Regions from separate parts of the Thioclava sp. ES.031 genome, predicted to be linked through region 2. Evidence: riboswitches for the same ligand, from Rfam matches in the RefSeq annotation. Region 2 holds a riboswitch; the other holds the start of a gene.
What was found. Region 2 has a riboswitch for cobalamin ahead of nrdH (glutaredoxin-like protein NrdH). Riboswitches for the same ligand answer to the same signal wherever they lie in the genome.

Region 1: linked by a shared signal. The riboswitch ahead of AXZ77_RS11120 (TonB-dependent siderophore receptor) and the one ahead of nrdH (glutaredoxin-like protein NrdH) in region 2 are both predicted to bind cobalamin.

Annotation. Positions count from the first base shown of each region.
Region 1 is NZ_PDJO01000001.1:2,325,387-2,336,036, forward strand. Features, by position in the region: gene AXZ77_RS11120 (TonB-dependent siderophore receptor) at 1-1,807, opposite strand, end outside; cobalamin riboswitch at 1,944-2,138, opposite strand; gene AXZ77_RS11125 (DUF475 domain-containing protein) at 2,168-3,214, opposite strand; gene AXZ77_RS11130 (DUF1499 domain-containing protein) at 3,371-3,796, opposite strand; gene speB (agmatinase) at 3,793-4,764, opposite strand; gene AXZ77_RS11140 (SLAC1 anion channel family protein) at 5,021-6,031, opposite strand; gene AXZ77_RS11145 (Rrf2 family transcriptional regulator) at 6,364-6,843, shown strand; gene AXZ77_RS19745 (hypothetical protein) at 7,068-7,202, shown strand; gene AXZ77_RS11150 (TfoX/Sxy family DNA transformation protein) at 7,394-7,753, shown strand; gene ndk (nucleoside-diphosphate kinase) at 7,755-8,177, opposite strand; gene AXZ77_RS11160 (ABC-F family ATP-binding cassette domain-containing protein) at 8,452-10,305, shown strand; gene AXZ77_RS11165 (carboxypeptidase M32) at 10,390-10,650, opposite strand, start outside.
Region 2 is NZ_PDJO01000001.1:1,701,706-1,712,355, reverse strand. Features, by position in the region: gene AXZ77_RS08305 (hypothetical protein) at 1-53, shown strand, start outside; gene AXZ77_RS08300 (homocysteine S-methyltransferase family protein) at 185-1,234, shown strand; cobalamin riboswitch at 1,312-1,507, shown strand; gene nrdH (glutaredoxin-like protein NrdH) at 1,602-1,823, shown strand; gene nrdI (class Ib ribonucleoside-diphosphate reductase assembly flavoprotein NrdI) at 1,836-2,258, shown strand; gene nrdE (class 1b ribonucleoside-diphosphate reductase subunit alpha) at 2,240-4,399, shown strand; gene nrdF (class 1b ribonucleoside-diphosphate reductase subunit beta) at 4,408-5,397, shown strand; gene AXZ77_RS08275 (hypothetical protein) at 5,477-5,995, opposite strand; gene AXZ77_RS08270 (LysR family transcriptional regulator) at 6,211-7,116, opposite strand; gene AXZ77_RS08265 (5-oxoprolinase subunit PxpA) at 7,342-8,130, shown strand; gene AXZ77_RS08260 (acetyl-CoA carboxylase) at 8,143-8,376, shown strand; gene AXZ77_RS08255 (acetyl-CoA carboxylase biotin carboxylase subunit) at 8,381-9,754, shown strand; gene AXZ77_RS08250 (allophanate hydrolase subunit 1) at 9,764-10,639, shown strand; gene AXZ77_RS08245 (biotin-dependent carboxyltransferase family protein) at 10,629-10,650, shown strand, end outside.

The sequences.
Region 1 (10,650 bases), 620 kb from region 2:
GCCCCACATAGGCGGCGCGACCCGAGGTGCCGTAGCCCGGCCACAGCTGGTAATCGGTGTCGGTCAGGTTCTCGATGCGCAGATAGGCCTCTTTGTCATTGCCCAGATCGTAGGTCATCTGCGCGTTCAGCAAGCCGTAATCGGGCTGGCTCTGACGATCGGTGACCACGCGCATATCGGCGGCGAGCGTCAGCTTGTCAGTCACCTGCGCGTCGATCCCGGCGGTCAGGGTATGGCGCCCGAAGGCCGAGTTCCACGTCGAGCCGGCAGAGAGCCCGTCGGGGTTCTTCGAGTCCAGATAGGTATAGCCGAGGCTGTAGTTGACCTTGTTGGAGATCGGCCCCTTCAGACCCAGTTCCAGACCCTGCCGCTTGGCGGTGCCCGAGGTCTGGTAATAGCTGAAGGTCGTGTTGCTGTAGTCGATCAGGTCCTTCACCTCGATATGGAACAGCGTCGCGGTCAGCTTATGCGCACCGAAATCACGCTCGACGCCCAGATCGTAGCTCAGCGATTTCTCGGGCTTGAGATCGGGATTGCCCGCATAGCCGTCATAAAGCTCGTAGCCCGACGGCGCGCGGAACCCGTTGCCCACCGAGGCGCGGACGAGGGTCGCGGCATTGGCCTGCCAGGTGACGCCGAGACGGCCCGTGGTGTTGCCGCCGAAATCCGAGTGATCGTCGTGGCGCGCCGAGGCGATCACGTTCACGCCGTCCATCGGCGAGAAGGCATATTCGCCGAAGACGCCCGTATCCGCGGTCAGGACATCGCCCGTGACATAGGTGCCGGTATAGGTTTCCAGCGTGCGATCCGCCCCGAAGGTCAGCCGCCCCGGCCCCAAATCGGTCGAGGCTTTCCAGTCGAGTTTGCGGCGCTTGCCCTCGTAGCCATAGTCATAGACCGGATACCAGCGCGAGGTCGTGTAATAGGTCAGGCCGAGCTCGTGATCGAGCGGACCGGTCGTGAATTCTGCGAAGAGACGCCCGCCCCGCTCCTTGTGGATCGTGTATTCGTTGCTGTCCGTGGGCGGCGAGCTGAAGCCGTTATCGAACTCGCCCCGGTCGTTCTGCGCGAAGCCGTTGAAGCCGATCAGCAGGTTGTCGGAGATGCGCTTCTGCGCGCGCAGGCTGACGCGGTCGGCGCGGTAGCCGTCTTTCTCGGTATTGCCGTTCTTCTTGTCGGCCGCCGAGAAGCCAGCGGTGTAGACTTTCGACAGCTGGATCGCGAGCTCGTCATCGCCCTTCTTCCAGCCGAAGTTATAGGCCGCATTCGCGGTCTGGTAGGAACCGAGCTCAACCTTGACGCTTTGGCTCACGCCATCTTCGGTCGGGCGCGGCGTGTCGAGGTTGATCACACCGGCGACCGCCTGCCCGCCATAGACCGCCGATTGCGAGCCGCGCATGATCTCGACCCGGTCGTAGTTGAACGTGTTGAACCGGCCCAGATCGGGAAGCACCTGCGTCGCGGACGGATCGGAGACGTCGATGCCGTCCACCAGAACCTTCACGTAGTTCTGCGACACGCCGCGAATGGTGAAGCCGGTCTGCGCGCCCATCGGCCCGCGCGACAGGATGCCGACGCCCGGCGATTGCGCGATCAGATTGGCAAGGCGCGTCTCGCCCGACCGCTCCATATCCTTGCGCGACAGCACAGTGACCGCCTGTCCGGTCTTGTCCGCAGAGTGCGGCTCGAGCGCGCCGTAATAGATCACGATCTCATCGAGTTGGTAAGGTTGGCTGTCTTGCGCAAGCGCGGGGCCTGCCAGCGCGGTGGTGAGCATCAGGCCCATGGTCAAACGGGTGCGGATCATATCCAATTCCCTCGTATCGCGACTCTACGGTCGCGTGAACTTCGTATCGTAAGTCTTTGGAAATTTAGAATTTCCGCCGACGGTGAGAATGTCACCACTGACGGAATACCGCCTCCGCTGCGCGCCCCGCACAGGCAGAAAGGATGAGCGCCTCGGCAGGTCTCCTGGCTCGCGGGTCTTGGTTTCGGCTGGCCTTCCCGGGTCGCCCCAGTGGCTCAGTCAGCCGTCACTCGCCGCTCACAGTTGCGGGGGCAGCCCCGGAATGAATGCACGCATCGCACCGGGTTCCCTTTTCATCCGCCAAGGCGGAACCGAAGTGCCCCTGCTGTGCCGCGCGCGCCGCAGTCTGTCAAGAAAATTTCAACTCTCGACGGCGGCTCTGCTGCGCCGGTTGAACCGGATCGAGGACAGCAGCGCCAGCCCGATCAGCCCGGCCCCGATCAGCCCGGTAATTACCTCGGGCACTTCCACCAGCGTCTGCGCGAACATGACGACGGAAAGGATCAGGATCGACCAGAAGGCGCCGTTCTCGAGATAGCGGAATTCGCTCAGCGTGTTGCGCTCCACCAGCATCAGGGTCATCGAGCGCACATACATCGCGCCGATCCCCAGACCGATCGCGATCAGGAACAGGTTCTGGGTCAGCGCGAAGGCCCCGATCACCCCGTCGAAACTGAAAGACGCGTCGAGCACTTCGAGATAGAGGAACGCGCCGAGGCCCGCCTTGGCCGTATCGGCGGCGATATTCGTCCGGTCGAGCACGTGGCTCAGGACTTCGACACCCAGGAAGGTCGCAAGCCCGCAAATGGAGGCGAACATGAAATCGTCCTCGCGCCCTTCCGGCAAGATCCAGGTGAAGACCAGAATGACGAGCAGCACGAGGCCGATCTCGAGCCCGCGGATCGAGGCGAGCGATCGCAACCGGCATTCGAGCGTGCGGATCCAGTCGACCTCCTTGCCCTCGTCGATGAAATAGGTGAGCGCGACCATCATCAGGAAGGCCCCGCCGAAGCCCGCGATCGACAGATGCGCGTCCTCGATGATCTCGGCATATTCCGCCGGATGTTTCGCGGCGAGTTGAACCGCTTCCCACGGCCCGATGCCGGCTGCGACCACGACGATCAGCAGCGGGAACAGGATACGCATCCCGAAGACCGCGATCAGGATGCCCCAGGTCAGGAAGCGACGCTGCCATTTCGGCGTCATCTGGTGCAGCTTGTTGGCGTTGACGATGGCGTTGTCGAAGCTCAGCGAGATTTCCAGCACGGCAAGCACCGCCGTGATCATCAGGAAAGAGACCGCGCCGCCAAGCCCGCCGGTCTGGGTGAACCCCAGCGCGAATGACCCGACCAGCCCCGCAACGGTGACGGCGATGGCCCAGGAAAAATAACGATACATGGTGGTCATGCTGGCTCCGGCTGCATGGGGCCTCACTTAGGCTCCGCCCCCTCTCTTCGCAAGGGAGCGCGCCGTCAGAGTTGATCGCTGTGACCCGGCGAGCGCGGATCGAGGCGGCGGGATACGCGCCGCGAGACGCGGAAGCCGCGCCTCGGATCAGACCCGCTACAGCCCTGCCTCGTCGAGCCAGCCCATGATCCGGGCCTTGTTCACCCCGAGATCGGATCTGCCGTAGACGAGATGGCCACGGATTTGCAGCGTATTGCCCTCGACCCAAAGCGTGGTGACATCGGGAAAGCCCCAGAAGGCGGAGCGGGTGACATAGGCCGCATGCCCCTCATCGACGTTGCCCGCGACGCGCTTGGTGCGCGCGGTGGCGCGGATGATCTTGTCGAGCGCGGCCATCTGCGCCAGCGGGTCGGCCACCTCGCGCGCAGCCTGAAACCCGCCCGTCTCGGGGTGATCGCCGGGCGCTTTCGCCAGACCTTCGATCTTGTAGCGCGCAGGGTCGATCGGGGCGAAGCGCACCCAGCCATCGGCCACGGCCATCACGGCCAGCCCAAGCGCGAGGATCGTCACGGCTCGGCTCATTCCGCGCCCTCCCGCAGCCCCCAACCGGCCAGCGCGATCAGCTCGGTCGCGACATGCGCGCCCGCGATGGCCGTCACGCCGGTCGGATCGTAGGGCGGAGAGACCTCGACCACATCGCCGCCGATCAGGTTGATGCCCTTCAGCCCGCGCAACAACTCTGCCGCCTGCCAGCTGGCCAGACCGCCCCAGACCGGCGTACCGGTGCCAGGCGCGAAGGCCGGGTCCAGCCCGTCGATATCGAAGGTGATGTAGCAGGGCCGCTCGCCCACCACCGCGCGAATGCGTTCCAGCGTGGCCTCTACGCCCTCGCGATGCACCGAAGGCGCATCCACGATCGTCACGCCCAGCGTATCGGGATTGTCGGTGCGGATACCGACCGAGACGGTATTCTCGGCCGTCACGACGCCCGTTTTGATCGCCTTATACAGGAATGTGCCGTGGTCGATCCGGTCCATATCGTCATCGGCCCAGGTGTCGGAATGGGCGTCGAACTGAACGAGCGCGATCTCACCATGGGCAGCAGCGGCCGCACGCAGGATCGGCAGCGTGATGAAATGATCGCCGCCCAGCGTGATCGGCACGACGCCCGCCCCGAAGATCGCGCCCAGATGCGCCTCGATCCGGCCGGGGACCTCCGGCACATTGGCATAGTCGAAGGGCATGTCACCGTAATCGACGATGGCGAGTTCAGAGAACGGGTCGTAGCCCCAGCCATAAGGGGCGTCGAACGCCTGCAGCGTCGAGGCTTCGCGGATCGCACGCGGCCCGAAGCGCGTGCCGGGGCGGTTCGTCACCGCCTGATCGAAGGGGATGCCGGTCACCGCGATCTGCGCACCCGCGAGGTCCTTCGTATAGCGCCGCCGCAGGAAACTGGTGGCCCCGCCGAAGGTGTTCTCGAAGCTCAGGCCACGTGCCTCTGCCCGCGTAAAAGCCTGATCCACTTGGGTTTTCGCATCTTCCAGAGCCATGATCGCCCCTCCTTTTCGCCCGCGAAATCTGCGCCAGCCCTCGCGGGAGGTCAAGCGGCGTGCATCTATGTGGAGAGGGCCGCGCCCGACCTCGGCTGGGCGCTGGACGCGCTCTGTGGCTTGTCGCTTTATCTCGCAAGCCCGAATGACGCGTGGGCCCGCGCTGACATCGCCAACGCGCCCTCCCGGGGGGGAGGGTCGGGCGCGGCCCGGGGCTAGTCGCCCCGGGCGATCTCAGACCTGAACTCCGCCCCCCTCACTCCGGCTGGCAAATCTCTCCGCGCAGGATCGCAAGCCCCGTGCGCCAGACGAGCCCCACGATCACCACGGCAAGGATCGCGAGGAACGCCACCGCCATGCGCAGATGCGGCTCGGAATGGGCGTATTCGGCATGCAGGAAGGTCGCGATGGTCAGCGCCGCGATGGGGAAGCTCAGCGCCCAGAAGCTCATCGCGAAGGGCAGCCGCAGAATGCGCGGCAGTTGCACCGCGACGAGCGCGGCAAAGACATAGGCCAGCGACAGCAGGATATGCGCGAAAGGATCGACGCCCTGCCCGATCCCGGCCCCGGGCACGATCTGCTCGCCGGTCAGGCGCAGCCACGCGATGAAGGCCACCGCGGGCGGTGCGATCAGGATCACCAGTGTCGGCTGAAGCTTGCTCGGCAAGGGATCGTGGAAGATCAGACGGTTGAACACCAGCGTCAGCAGCACGAGCCAGAACAGCATCCCGGCCGAGAAGAACAGCCAGCTGATCTCGATGAAACCGAGCTGCGCGCCCGCCACCGGCACGATCACATTGCCCACCGCCGGGATGAACCATGCCGGGTTCAGCTGCCCGTGCTTGAAACTGCGCGTCCCGATCCAGTTGGTCACGACCGCGAGCGTCATGATCCCCTGCAGGGTCGTGCCCGCCAGCCACAGCAGGAGCGCAAGCGAGGTCGAGACCGTCAGCGCCCCGGTCGCCAGCAGCAACAGCGAAATCGCGACGGTCGGGAAGAAGGCGAGCCGGATCGGGTGATGCCATTCCGCGCTCACGCCCTGCGGGTGCTTCAGCGCCTTGGCGAGATAGAAGACCGAGATCAGCACGAAGACCACGACAGTCACCGCGAAACTCACCTGATAGGGCAACGGCCCGAGCCCGAGCGGCTTGGCTGCCGCGCGCAGGGCCAGCGTGAAGCCCCCGAGCCCCATCGTCGTCGCATAGAAGGTGATCGGAAAATGCTCGAGCCGGCTATGCGCGGCACTCGTTTCAGCCAGACTGCTCATCTTGCCCTCCCCGTGGGAATCGCCGCCCGCGCCCGAAATGGCCGCTCCGCGACGGATCAGATCGCCCGCGCAGCGCCGGATCGACCGGACCGAATGACACGACGGGCAACATCTCTCATTTACTCACGCGCCCGTGTTTGAGGAGTCTGACAAATGGACGCATTCGCCGCGCCGGGTGCCGCGCAGGTCTCCGTCCAGCGGGTATTGATCCCGGCGGATCCCCGCTGGAGCCCGCCTCTCTGTGTGACGAAATTTTTCGAGGAACGTGACATAGGTCAAACCTACGAGGTAAACTTACCTATATCACCGCTTCGTGAGCTGGAGGAGTTACGATGCGTCTGACCACACGAACCAATCTCGCGATGCGCGTGCTGATGTTCTGCGCGGTCAATCCGCATCGAACCGTGCGCAAACACGAGATCGCGGAGGCCTGTAACGCGTCCGAGAACCATCTCGCGCAGGTCATCAACACGCTCGCGCGCGAGAACTTCATCACCACCCTGCGCGGCCGCGCCGGTGGGATGCAGCTTGCCCGCCCGCCCGAAGAGATCGGCGTGGGCAAGGTGCTGCGCGCCTTCGAGGCCGCCCTGCCCTTCGCCGAATGTTTCGACACCGAGACGAACACCTGCCCGCTGCGCGACGCCTGCCTGTTCCGCGATGCGTTGAGCGACGCGCTCGACGCATTCTACGGGACGCTCGACCGCAAGACCCTCGCCGATCTGGTCGACAACAACACCGCGCTGGAGGCGATGCTCAGCCTGCAGGGCCTGCAGTCGCTCTCGATCTGCGCAACCGCACGCGCCGCGGAATAACCGCCGCATAGAGGCCGCGCCGATTGGTCCATATTTCTGACTCATTCCCGTGCACAGCGGTGTTTCCGTTGCGGCAACGTCACAGTTTTATGACACCCGATCACGGCAAAGCGACCAGAATTCAGTTTCGCTTGACCCCCCCTTTCGCCAGCGAGAGCCTGTGGCTACTTGTCGCAGTAACGGGACACTCCCGGCAAAACACGACTCATCACAAGGCTTAGGTCATGCAACAGCAATCGGGCACTCAATCCGGCCAGCAACAGCAAGGCGGCACGAACCGTCCTGGCCAGCAGCAAGGTCAAACGGGTAACACCACCCAACAGAACGGCACGATTTTCGACGATTGGGCGTCGATCTGACGCTCTTCCTCGCGCCGCGATAACAGCGGCGCGCGCAGGCCCCGCGGCCGCAACCCGGCGCGCGCACTGCCTGCAAACCGACATCTCCTTCGCGCTGCTCTTGCGTGGCGCGAAGTCCGCTCTCAAACTGCGATGATCCGCCAAGCCGTCGCGCTGCAAACGCGTCGCGCCCCGAAGGACCGTTCGGCACGATGAGCAACTCTCTCACATCCATCAAGGGGATCGGCCCCGCCACCGCCGAGGGCTTTATCCGCGCCGGGATCACCTCGGCCGAGGAGCTGCGCAAGATCGGCGCGGACGCCGCCTATGCCGCCTGGATCGAGGTCGGCAACCCCGCCCATTTCATCGGCTATTACGCGCTGCACATGGCGCTGCAGGGCCGCCCGTGGAACGACTGCCGCGGCGCTGAGAAAGCCGAATTCCGCAAGAAATTCGATGCACTTAAGGTGCGGATCGCGGCGGGCGACAGCAGCACCCAATCCGCAAAAGAGAAGGGCCGCGCCCGGCTGGACGCGGCCCTCTCGGAAATTGGTCTGATCGCGAAACGCTAGATCAGCCGACGATCTCGAGACCCGAGAAGAAGAACGAGATTTCCTCCGCAGCGGTTTCCGGAGCGTCGGAGCCGTGCACCGAGTTCTCACCCACGGAGAGCGCGTATTCCTTGCGGATGGTGCCCTCGTCGGCTTCCGCCGGGTTGGTCGCGCCCATCACTTCGCGGTTCTTGGCGATCGCGCCTTCACCCTCGAGCACCTGAACGACGACCGGCTCGGATGCCATGAACTCGCACAGTTCGCCGTAGAAGGGGCGCTCTTTGTGGACTTCGTAGAACTTGCCGGCCTGATCCATGGTCAGCTGGATGCGCTTTTGCGCGACGATGCGCAGACCCGCTTCCTCGAACTTGGCGTTGATCTTGCCGGTGAGGTTGCGCTTGGTCGCGTCGGGTTTGATGATGCTCAGCGTGCGTTCGATGGCCATGTGTGACCCTTTCCTTGTGGTTCGTGGCCGGTATCCGGTCCGAAATATCTGCCGCGCCTGCTACCATGCAGGGGAAGCCTTGAAAAGCCCTCATGGGCGGGCTTGCAGCGACTCTAGCGTGGTTTTGTGACCGTTTGGTCAAGGCCGATCGGCAGGCCGCCGCGCGGGTTTGCGCCCGCAGATGCCTCCGGCGGGGATATTTTTGCCAAGGCGAAAGGGCCGCGACGCGCAGCAGCGATTGACTGTTGCCCGCCCCTGCGCCAAGTCAGGCCCCATGTTGCGCATCTCCGATATCTCCTTTTCGATCGAAGGCCGTCCGCTCTTTGCGAACGCCTCCGCCACCATCCCCGAAGGCCACAAGGTCGGCCTCGTCGGCCCCAACGGCGCGGGCAAGACGACACTGTTCCGGCTGATCCGGGGCGAGCTGACGCTGGATGGCGGCGAGATCGGCCTGCCCTCGCGCGCCCGCGTCGGCGGCGTGGCGCAGGAAGTGCCGTCCTCTTCGACCTCGCTGCTCGATACGGTGCTCGCCGCCGACGAGGAACGCGCGAGCCTTCTGGCCGAGGCCGAGACGGCGACCGACGCGCATCGCATCGCCGACGTGCAGACGCGGCTGGTCGATATCGACGCATGGTCGGGCGAAGCGCGGGCGAGCGCCATCCTGAAAGGCCTCGGCTTCGACATGGAGGCGCAGAAGCGCCCCTGTTCGGATTTCTCCGGCGGCTGGCGGATGCGCGTGGCGCTCGCAGGCGTGCTGTTCGCGCAGCCCGATCTGCTGCTCTTGGACGAACCGACGAACTATCTCGACCTCGAAGGCGCGCTCTGGCTGGAAAGCTATCTGATGCGCTACCCGCATACGGTGATCGTGATCTCCCACGACCGCGATCTGCTCAACCGCGCGGTGGGCTCGATCCTGCATCTCGAGGATCGGCAACTCACGCTTTATCAAGGCGGTTACGACACGTTTGCGCGCACCCGCCGGCTGCGCCGCGAGGCGCAGGCCGCCCAAGCCAAGAAGCAGGAGGCGCGCCGCGCCCATCTGCAAGGCTTCGTGGATCGCTTCCGCGCGCAGGCCACCAAGGCCAAGCAGGCGCAGGCGCGCGTCAAGATGCTCGAGAAGATGGAGCCGATCACCGCCCCGGAAGAAGCGGCGAAACAGGTCTTCACCTTCCCCGCGCCGGAACAGCTCTCCCCGCCGATCATCGCGATGGAAAACGCCGCCGTAGGCTATGGCGGGCCCGCGATCCTCAAGCAGCTCAACCTGCGTATCGATCAGGACGACCGGATCGCGCTGCTGGGCCGGAATGGTGAGGGGAAATCCACGCTTTCCAAGCTCTTGGCGGACAAACTTCAGGTGATGGACGGCAAGATCACGCGCTCGTCCAAGCTGCGGATCGGCTATTTCGCGCAGCATCAGGTCGACGAGCTGGACCTGAAAGAGACGCCGCTCACCCATCTCAAGCGCGAGCGCCCCGACGAGCATCCCGCCAAGCTGCGCGCCCGTCTTGCGGGCTTCGGCCTCGGTGCGGATCAGGCGGAGACGGCGGTGGGCAAGCTCTCGGGCGGGCAGAAGGCGCGGCTGTCGCTGTTGCTGGCGACGCTCGATGCGCCGCATCTCTTGATCCTCGACGAGCCGACCAACCACCTCGATATCGAGAGCCGCGAGGCGCTGGTGACCGCGCTCACCGAATATTCCGGCGCGGTGATCCTTGTCAGCCACGACATGCACCTGCTGGGGCTGGTGGCCGACCGGCTCTGGCTGGTCAAAGGCGGCGCGGTCGCGCCCTATCAGGGCGATCTGGAAAGCTACCGCGCGGAGCTTCTGGCGCCGCCGCCCGAGGACAAGCCCGCGAAATCGGCCGCGCCGAAAGCCGCGAAGCCGTCGCGCTGTGCGATGACCACCATGAAGCGCGAGGTCCGCGACTGCGAGGCCCGGGTCGAGAAGCTGAGCGACATGCTCGAGAAACTCGACGCGAAACTCGCCGACCCCACGCTCTACGAGCCTGAAAAAGCCCGAGATCTCGCGATCTGGCAGGCGAAGCATACCGAGGCGACCAGGGCGATGGAGAAAGCCGAGGCGCTCTGGATGGCGGCGCTGGAAAAGCTGGAAACCGCCGAGCAGGACTGAGATCGATGAAGGGGCCGCGCGCCCCTTCTTCTCGATCCAAATATCCCCGCCGGAGGCGCCTGCCCCCTCAACCAGCGCGGCGCATCACAGCTTGTAGATGCCCTCGAATTTCCGCGTCAGATAAGCCAGCAGCGGCGTCTCGGTCGGCTCGAACCCGCAGGCGTTCTGGATCGTCTCGCGCGGCGGACGCAACCCGCCGTGGACGCGCAGGTTCTCGTCGAGCCATTGCTTGGCAGGCGTCGCATCGCCCTCGGCCAATGCGGCGTCGATACCCGGCGTGACCGCGCGCATCGCCTCGTCGAGACAGCCCGCATAGACATTGCCCAGCGCATAGGTCGGGAAGTA
Region 2 (10,650 bases):
AGATGCCCCCGCCGCTCCGGCGCGGCGGCGCTCGCGCCCGACGCGGCCTCTGAGCCTGTTTTTCGTCTTGCGGTCGCATCCTGCGGCCCGGCCGAGGACCATTGCAGCAGGGAACGGCAGCCCCGTTCCCTGTGAGGCTCGGCACTCCAAACGATGGTCATGGATGAACTGAGAGGATCTCTCCATGAATGACAACAAACTGACCCGCCTGCTCGACGCGCGCCCGGTGATCTGCGCCGAGGGCTTTCTGTTCGAACTGGAACGGCGCGGCTATCTGACTGCCGGGGAATTCGTGCCCGAGGTGGCGCTCGAATACCCGCAGGCGCTGCGCAATCTGCATGTCGATTTCCAGCGCGCCGGCAGCGATATCGTCGAGGCCTTCACCTATAACGGCCACCGCGAGAAGATGCGCGTGATCGGTAAGGAAGACCTGCTGGAGCCGCTCAACCGCGCGGCGCTGAAGATCGCGCGCGAGGTCGCCGATGCGAAAACCGGCAACCTGATGGCGGGCAATATCTCGAATACGAATATCTGGGACCCCGCCGATCCGGCGCGGCAGGCCGAGGTGCGTGCGATGTTCGACGAGATGGTCGGCTGGGCGGTCGAGGAAGGCGCGGATATCCTCATCGGCGAGACCTTCTACTACGCGGGCGAGGCGCTTTGTGCGCTGGAGGCTGCGAAGGCGTCGGGTCTGCCGGTGGTGCTGACGCTCGCGCCGATGGCGGCCAACGAGATGATGGACGGAGTCGGCATCGTCGAGACCTGCCAGCAGCTCGAACAGGCGGGCGCCGATGTCGTCGGGCTGAACTGCTTCCGCGGGCCGCAGACGATGATGCCGTGGCTGCGCAAGGTACGCGCGGCGGTGAGCTGCCATGTCGGCGCCCTGCCCGTGCCCTACCGGACCACGAAGGAGGAGCCGACCTTCTTCAACCTCTCCGATCACAACGGCTGCACCTGCCCCTCGCCGCATGGCCGGACCTTCCCGACCGCGCTCGATCCGCTGGCCTGCAACCGCTACGAGATCGGCACCTTCGCGCGTGAGGCGCAGGCGATCGGGGTGAATTACCTCGGCGTGTGCTGCGGGGCGAGCCCGATGCATATCCGCGAAATGGCCGAGGCCGTGGGCCGCGAGACCGAGGCTAGCCGCTTCTCGGAGCGCATGGAGAACCACTTCATGTATGGCCAGAGCGCCCGCCTCCCGGCGCATATCCGGGCCCTTGGCGACGGGGCCTGAGGCGTGACACTGCCCTGTCGCGCGCGCATTTCGCGCGGCAGGTAAATCTATATATTGACAGCCGTCATCGCATTAACCCAATATGATGTTGCTTTGGTTCCTGCGAGTCACTCCGCAGGCGAAGAGGGAAGCCGGTGAGATTCCGGCGCTGCCCCCGCAACTGTAAGCGGCGAGCCTTAGGTCCGAATGTCACTGGTGCGATGCGCCGGGAAGACGGGCCCCGAGGCGCTCGAGCCGCGAGCCAGGAGACCTGCCAGAGCAGATAGACGACGACCGCGGCGGAGGGCCCGGGCGCGTGGCTATGTGCTGCGGCACCCTGCCCACGAGCCTTGTCCCGCGCTGCCGACAGCAAACAAAGGGACAGAACATGACCATCACCGTCTATTCGAAACCGGCCTGCGTGCAATGCACCGCGACGACCCGCGCGCTCGATGCCAAGGGGATCTCCTATGACGTGATCGACCTCACCGAGGACGCCGCCGCGATGGAGATGGTGCAGGATCTCGGCTACCGGCAGGCGCCGGTCGTGATCGCGGGCGAGGATCACTGGGCGGGCTTCCGGCCCGACATGATCAACCGGTTGGCCTGAGACCTAGCCGCGATGGGACAGGCACGGCTGATCTATTACTCTTCGGCATCGGGGAACACGCAGCGCTTCGTGGAGCGGCTGGGCCTGCCCGCGCAGCGCTTACCCGTCTCGGCAGACGCCCCGATGCCGACGCCCTCCGGCCCCTATGTGCTGATCTGCCCGAGCTATGCCGACGGCAAGGGGCGCGGCGCGGTCGCGAAACCGGTCATCGCCTTTCTCAACGATCCCACCCGCCGCGCGGGCCTGCGCGGCGTCATCGCCAGCGGCAATCGGAATTTCGGCGCGCTCTTCGCCTGCGCGGGCGATCTGCTTGCGCGCAAATGCAATATTCCCGTGCTCTACCGGTTCGAACTGGCGGGCACGGACAGTGACATCGCCCGCGTGCGCGCGGGTCTCGAAACCTTCTGGAGGCAGGAATGCTCGACAGCGACGTGACACCGAGCGGGGCCGCGGCCTCGGAATTCGCGGGGCTTGATCACCACGCGCTCAACGCGATGCTCAATCTCTATGACGCGGAAGGAAATATCCGCTTCGACGCCGACCGGATGGCGGCGCGGCAATATTTCCTGCGCCATGTGAACCAGAACACGGTGTTTTTCCATTCGCTGGATGAAAAGCTCGGCTATCTGGTGGAGGAAGGCTATTACGACGCCGCCGTGCTCGATCAGTATTCGCGCTACTTCCAGCGCGCGATCTGGGAGGCGGCCTTTGCCGCCAAGTTCCGCTTTCCGACCTTCCTCGGCGCTTTCAAATATTACACCTCCTACACGCTGAAGACCCGCGACGGGCAGCGATATCTCGAACGCTACGAGGACCGGGTGGTGATGGTGGCGCTGACGCTGGCGCGCGGCGACGAGGCGCTGGCGATGCGGCTGATGGAAGAGATGCTGGCGGGGCGTTTCCAGCCCGCGACGCCCACCTTCCTCAACGCAGGCAAGACAGCGCGGGGCGAGTTCGTCTCCTGCTTCCTGCTGCGGCTGGAAGACAACATGGAAAGCATCGGGCGCGGCATCAACTCGGCGCTGCAACTGTCGAAACGCGGCGGCGGCGTGGCCCTGATGCTGACCAATATCCGCGAATACGGCGCGCCGATCAAAGGGATCGAGAACCAGTCCTCGGGCGTGATCCCGGTGATGAAACTGCTCGAAGACAGCTTCAGCTACGCCAACCAGCTGGGCGCGCGTCAGGGCGCGGGCGCGGTCTATCTGCACGCGCATCACCCCGACATCCTGCGTTTCCTCGACACCAAGCGCGAGAATGCGGACGAGAAGATCCGGATCAAGACGCTGAGCCTCGGCGTGGTGATCCCCGATATCACCTTCGAGCTCGCGAAGAAAAACGAGGAGATGTATCTTTTCTCGCCCCATGACGTGGAGCGGGTCTATGGCTGCGCCTTCTCGGAGATTTCGGTCACCGAGAAATATCACGAGATGGTCGACGACGCGCGCATCCGCAAACGCAAGATCAACGCCCGCGCCTTCTTCCAGACACTGGCCGAAATCCAGTTCGAGAGCGGCTATCCCTACATCATGTTCGAGGACACGGTGAACCGCGCCAACCCGATCGCGGGGCGGATCACCATGTCGAACCTGTGCTCGGAAATCCTGCAGGTGGCCGAGCCGTCGGAGTTCGACGAGGATCTGGGCTATGCGCAGATGGGCACCGATATTTCGTGTAATCTGGGCTCGCTCAACATCGCGAAAGTGATGGATGGCGGCGATCTCGGCGCGAGCGTCGGGGCTGCGATCCGGGCGCTCTCGGCGGTGTCGGAGATGAACGCGATCAACGCCGTCCCCTCCATCCGCAAGGGCAACGAGGAAAGCCACGCGATCGGCTTGGGCCAGATGAACCTGCATGGTTTCCTCGCCCGCGAGCGCATCCATTACGGCAGCCCCGAAGGGATCGAGTTCACCTCCGTCTATTTCGCCGCCGTGGCCTATCACGCGCTGGCGGAGTCTAACCGGCTGGCCGCCGAGCATGGCCGCAGCTTCAAGGGGTTCGAGACCTCCGCCTATGCCGATGGCAGCTTCTTCGAAAAATACGTCACCCGCGACTGGCTGCCTGAGAGTGAGGCCGTCGTGGCCCTGTTCAAGCGCTTCGGGATCACCCTGCCCTCGCGCGACGACTGGGCCGCCCTGCGCGACCGGGTGATGGAGACCGGCCTGTGGAACCGCAACCTGCAAGCCGTGCCGCCCACCGGCTCGATCAGCTATATCAACAACGCCACCGCCTCGATCCACCCGATCACCGCGAAGATCGAGATCCGCAAGGAAGGCAAGATCGGCCGGGTCTATTACCCCGCGCCCTACATGACGAACGACAATCTGGAGTTCTACCGCGACGCCTATCAGATCGGCCCCGAGGCGATCATCGACACCTATGCGGCGGCGACCGAGCATGTCGATCAGGGGCTCTCTCTGACGCTGTTCTTCCCCGCCGAGGCCACCACCCGCGACATCAACCGCGCCCAGATCTACGCCTGGCGGCGTGGCATCAAGACCATCTACTACATCCGCCTGCGCCAAGCGGCCCTTGAGGGGACCGAGGTGCAGGGCTGCGTTTCCTGTTCCCTGTGAGGCCCGCCATGAAAGATCTGCACACGCCCCGCCCCGTTCCGCGCCCCGTCCCCCGTGCCGTCAACTGGAACCGCCTTCAGGACGACAAGGATCTGGAGGTCTGGAACCGGCTCACGTCGAATTTCTGGCTGCCCGAGAAGGTGCCGCTGTCGAATGACATTCAAAGCTGGTCGCAACTGACCGAGGACGAACAGACGCTCACGATCCGGGTCTTCACCGGGCTGACGCTGCTGGACACGATCCAGAACACGGTCGGCGCGCCCGCGCTGATGGCGGATGCCTCGACGCCCCACGAGGAAGCCGTGCTGTCCAACATCGCCTTCATGGAGGCGGTCCATGCGCGCAGCTATTCCTCTGTCTTCTCGACGCTGTGCAACACCGCAGAGGTCGACGAGGCCTTCCGCTGGTCGCAGGAGAACCCGCATCTGCAGGCGAAGTCGCGGCTGATCCTCGACGAATACGACGCGACGGCGAGCCCGCTCAAGCGCAAGCTCGCGAGCGTCTTCCTCGAGAGCTTCCTGTTCTATTCGGGCTTCTACCTGCCGATGCACTGGTCGAGCCGCGCGCGCCTGACCAACACCGCGGACCTGATCCGGCTGATCATCCGCGACGAGGCGATCCACGGCTATTACATCGGCTACAAGTTCCAGCGCGCGCTGGAGCATGTGACCGAGGCCGAGCGCGCCGAGATCAAGGATTTCGCCTTCTCGCTGATGTTCGATCTCTATGACATCGAGGGCCGCTATACCGAGCAGCTCTATGACGGTCTGGGCCTGACCGAGGATGTGAAGCATTTCCTGCATTACAACGCCAACAAGGCGCTGCAGAACCTCGGCTACGAGGCGCTCTTCCCCGACGAGGCCACCCGCGTGAACCCCGCGATCCTCGCCGCCCTCTCGCCCGGATCGGACGAGAACCACGACTTCTTCTCGGGCTCGGGGTCGAGCTACGTGATCGGCAAGGCCGTCGCGACCGAGGACGAGGACTGGGCGTTCTGAGAGCACGTCCGCCGCAGAAATGCGAAAGCCCCCTGCCGCGTGCGACAGGGGGCTCCGGGACGATCCGTTTCAAAGGCGATCAGGCTTGGCCGTCGACCACCACGACCAGATTGCCGTCGGCGTCGATATAGGCGGCGGCGACATCCTCGGCCGTGTAGCCGGTGCCGTCGAAGACGCTGCTGGGAAGCTGGCTGTAATCGGCATCCACGTCGGCGCTCATCGCGTTCTCGAGCGCGGCGGAGCCATTCTCTGCGCCTGCGCCTTTCAGGTCGGAAAGCGCGACGATCTCCGCATTGCCATCGGTGCCCACTTCATAATCGGCGAACTGCTCGGTGGAGGCCTCCCCGTTGGCCTTCAGGCCCGCGATGAGCTGCCCATAGGTCGTCACCGACCCATCTTGACCCATGCCGGCATTGGTTCCGGCCTCTGCCGAAGCGCCCATATCCGCGCTCGCGCCGACCTCAGCGCCTGCACCCTGTGCCGCAACCGATGCGGCGCCGTTCGTTTCCGTCGAGACGTCAGCCTGAGCGAGGGCCGCAACGGGCGCGGCACCGGCCAGAAGTCCCGCGATGGCGATCGACTTGATGGTGTAGGTCATAGTGTTCTCCTTCCATTATATGCGCCGACCGTCGGCCGGCAGACAGAGAACACCGCGGGGTGAGGACCGTTCCTGAGCCCCCGCGGGCTCGGAGAAACCCCGCTCAAAGGTCGAAAATCCTGCGCACGATCATGCCGGGGAACCGGGCGGCAGTCTGTTTGGCAGGAACGACTTCTAAAGCCGTCGATTGCGCGCGATCCCTCGATCGCCTTGGCTCAGCTGTTCAGCGTCAGCGAGCTGTCGAAGGTCAGCCGGAAGTAATCGTAGAGCGCGACCGCGCCCGGAGACAGCTCGGCCCCGCGGCGCCACGCCAGGCCGACATCCATCGTCGGAACCGGCGGATCGGTTTCGACCGTCACGATGCGTTTGCCCTCGAGAGACCAGGGCCGATAGACCATGTCGGAGAGCACGGTTACCCCCTGCCCGTTCGCCACGATCGAGCGCACGGCCTCGATCGACGAGGTGCGCAGCTTCACGCGCGGCTGGGTCGAACCGAAGTTCCAGTATTTCATCGTCGTGTTCGCCGCCTCGTCGACGGTGAGCATGATATAGTCCTCGTCGGCGATCTCCTTGAAATCGACGCTGCGCAGGTTCGCCAGCCGATGGCCTTGCGGCAGCCAGAGCCTGCGGGGCGAGCGCATCAGCGTCTCGCTCTCCAGTTCCGGGTTCATCACGTTCGAGGTCAGCACGATCGCGATGTCGAAGCGGTTCGACAGCAGCCCTTCCTCCACCGCCTCGCGGTTCAGCTCGTGGAGCTGAATATCGAGATTGGGATGCAACCGCGCCAGCCGCCCCAGATGATAGGGCAGGAAATATCCGATCACCGTGTAGGTGGTCGCGACGAGAACCCGCCCGGTGACGCCGGAGCTGCGCTCGCGGATATTCACCGCCTCGTCGAGCTTGGTGAGGATATCGTAGGACAGGCCCAGCAACTCGCGCCCGGATTGGGTCAGCTCCATCCCGTGCGAGGTCCGGGTGAAAAGCTCGGTATCCATCTCGGCCTCAAGCTCGCGGATCGCGGTGGTCACCGAGGACTGGGAAATCGAGAGTTCGTTGGCCGCCCGGCTGACCTGTCCGGTCTCGGCGGTGGCCACGAAATACTTGAGCTGACGGAAGTTCATGCCGTCTCCTTTCGGATTTTCCGATAATGGCATCCCACCATTTCAGATACCCAACGTTCGCAATCTGCACAGCGCAAAATCAGCGTTCTATTTTTCAATGGGTTACGCCTGACGTCGCGACCCATCTATATCGGTTAACACGATAAAGCTGTCGGTGATATTAGAATTTTACATGTCGTTCACATTATCGAAAGCTGATCTTGCAACAGAGATCTGGAAAGAGACATGCCGAAACTCATCGACCTGAACTGTGACCTCGGAGAAGGCTTCGGCCATTGGGCCATGGCTGGCGCGCCGGATGATCAGCTGATGCCGCTGATCTCCTCGGCCAATGTCGCGAACGGTTTTCACGCTGGCGACCCGATGCAGATGAACCGGGTCGCGAAGCTCTGCCATCAGCATTCCGTCGGTCTCGGCGCGCATCCCGGCTATCGCGATCTCGTAGGTTTCGGGCGCCGCCACATCAACGCGAGCTCCGAGGAGCTGGTGAACGACATCATCTACCAGGTGGGGGCGATGCGCGAATTCGGCCGCCGCTACGGGGTGCCGCTGCAGCACGTCAAACCGCACGGCGCGCTCTACATGGAGGCCGCGCGCAACGAGGACCTCTCGCGCCATCTGGTCGAGACGCTGCAACGCTACGCGCCGGGGCTGATCCTGTTCTGCATGGATATCTCGAAGACCTACGCGGTCGCCAAGCGCCTCGGTCAGCCGGTCGTGCGCGAGTTCTATGCCGACCGCGACTATGACGACAGCGGCTCGATCGTCTTCGCCCGCCACGTCTCCGCCCCCGACCCCAAGAAGCTCGCCGCGAAATGCGTACGCGCCTGCCTCGAGAACACCGTCGAGACGGTCACCGGAAAGACGATTACGGTGGAGTTCGAGTCGATCTGCTTCCACTCGGACACGCCCGGTGCGCTGGAAATCGGCCACGCGATCAAGACTGCACTGCAAGAAAACGGCGTCACCATTGCCCCCGCGGCGATGGTTCTCGCTGAAAATGAAAAGACCTGACAGGAGAGAGCCATGACGGATATCGTTTCCCCGCTTCCCGGAACTTTCTACCACAAGCCCGACCCGAATTCGGCGCCGTTCAAATCCGCGGGCGACGCGGTCACGGTCGGCGACACGATCGGGCTGATCGAGGTGATGAAGACCTTCATCGAGGTGAAGGCCGAGGCCGCGGGCACCTTCTCGGACTATGTCGCGGCGGATGCGACGCCGGTTTCGGCGGGCGATGTGCTCGCGAAGATGGGCTGATCCAATGGCGATCGAAACTCTCTTCATTGCAAACCGGGGCGAGATCGCCGTGCGGATCATCCGCGCTGCGCAATCGCTCGGCATCAAGACGGTGCAGGCCTATTCCGAGGCCGATGCCGAGATGCTGGCGGTCAAGCTCGCCGATGAGGCGGTCTGTGTCGGGCCTGCCCCGGCTGCGAAATCCTACCTGAACATCCCCGCCGTCGTGGCGGCCGCGAAAGACGCGGGCGCCGATGCGGTCCATCCGGGCTACGGGTTTCTCGCCGAGAACGCCGATTTCGCCCGCGCCGTGGAAGACGCCGGGATGATCTTCGTCGGCCCCAAGGCCGAGACGATCGAGCGGATGGGCGACAAGGTCGCCGCCCGGATCGCCGCGAAAGAGGCTGACGTGCCGACGGTGCCCGGCTCTGACGGGCGCATCTCGGCAGACGAGGCCCTGCGCGTGGCGGACGAGATCGGCTACCCGGTGATGATCAAGGCCGCCGCCGGTGGTGGTGGTCGCGGCATCCGGATCGCGCAGGACGCGGCCGAACTTTCCCGTCTCGCCCCGCAGGCCCGCGCCGAGGCCGAAGCGGCTTTCGGCGACGGTGGCCTCTATCTGGAAAAGGTGATCGTCAATCCGCGCCATATCGAGGTGCAGATCCTCGGTGACGGCACGGGGGCCGCGGTCCATTGCTACGAGCGCGAATGCTCGCTGCAGCGCCGCCGCCAGAAGGTCTGGGAAGAAGCCCCCGCTTTCGGCCTGCCGGACGCCACCCGCGAGGCGATGTGCAACGCGGCGGTCGCGCTGGCCGAAGCCGTGAACTACCGCGGCGCGGGCACGATCGAATATCTCTACGATGCGGCCGCCGATGAGTTCTACTTCATCGAGATGAACACCCGTATTCAGGTCGAACATCCCGTGACCGAGATGATCACCGGGCTCGATCTGGTCGCGATGATGCTGCTGATCGCGGGCGGCGAGACGCTGCCCGTCACGCAAGATCAGATCACCTGCACGGGCCACGCGATCGAGGTGCGCCTCAATGCCGAGGATCCGCTGATGCAGTTCCTGCCCTTCCCCGGCAAGGTGGCCTCGCTGTCGATCCCCGAAGGCAACGGTCTGCGCTTCGATCACTTCCTCTATGAGGGCTATCAGATCCCGCCCTTCTACGACTCGCTTCTGGGCAAGATGATCGTTCATGCGCCGACCCGCGAGGCCGCGATCGACCTGATGGCCGAGACGCTGAAAGACCTGGAAATCGGCGGTCTGAAGACCACCACGCCCCTGCATCTGGCGCTCGCCGCCGATCCGGGCGTGCGCGCCGGCGACTTCCATACGCAATGGCTCGAGCCGTGGCTCGATGCCGGCAACCTCACCGCAACCGACGCAGCATAGGAGATCCCCATGAAGACAAGGTATTCCTTTGGCGGCGACGAGCACGTCTATGTCGAGGTCGACGAGGAGATGTCGCTCGAAGCCTTCTTCGTAGCACTGTCGCTGCGCAACGCCGTGGCCGAGGCGAACATTCCCGGTGTGACCGAGATCTGCCCCGCCAATGCCAGCTTTGAAGTGCGCTTCAACCCCGACGTGATCTCGCCCGACGAGATGATGGCGCGGATCAAGGAACTCGAGCACAAGGCCGAGGCCGGCGAGAAGCGCCTCGACACGAGGATCGTCGAGGTCCCGGTCTATTTCCAGGACCCCTGGACCCACGAAACCCTGATGCGGTTCCGCGAACGCCATCAGGATCCGGAGGCGACCGATCTCGAATATGCCGCGCGGATCAACGGCTATGACAGCGTGGAGGCCTTCATCGAGGCCTATCACTCGCAGCCGTGGTTCGTGTCGATGGTGGGTTTCGTGGCGGGCTTGCCCTTCCTTTACCAGCTCGTCGAGCGCGAGAAGCAGATCGAGGTGCCGAAATACCTGCGCCCCCGGACCGACACGCCCAAGCACACGGTCGGTATAGGCGGCTGCTTCGGCTGCATCTACTCGGTGCGCGGCGCGGGCGGTTACCAGATGTTCGGCATCACCCCGATGACGATCTTCGATCCGACCCAGACCGTCTCTTATCTGCAAGACTTCATGGTCTTCTTCAAACCCGGCGACATCGTGAAGTGGAAACCGATCGACCGCGCCGAGTTCGACCGGATCGAGGCCGCCGTGAAAGACGGCACCTATACCCCCCGCATTGCCGAAGTGACCTTCGATCTCGAAGCGTTCAACGCCGATATGGCGGGCACCAATGCGAAACTGATGGAGGCCCTCAATGGCGTTTAAGGTTGTCAAAC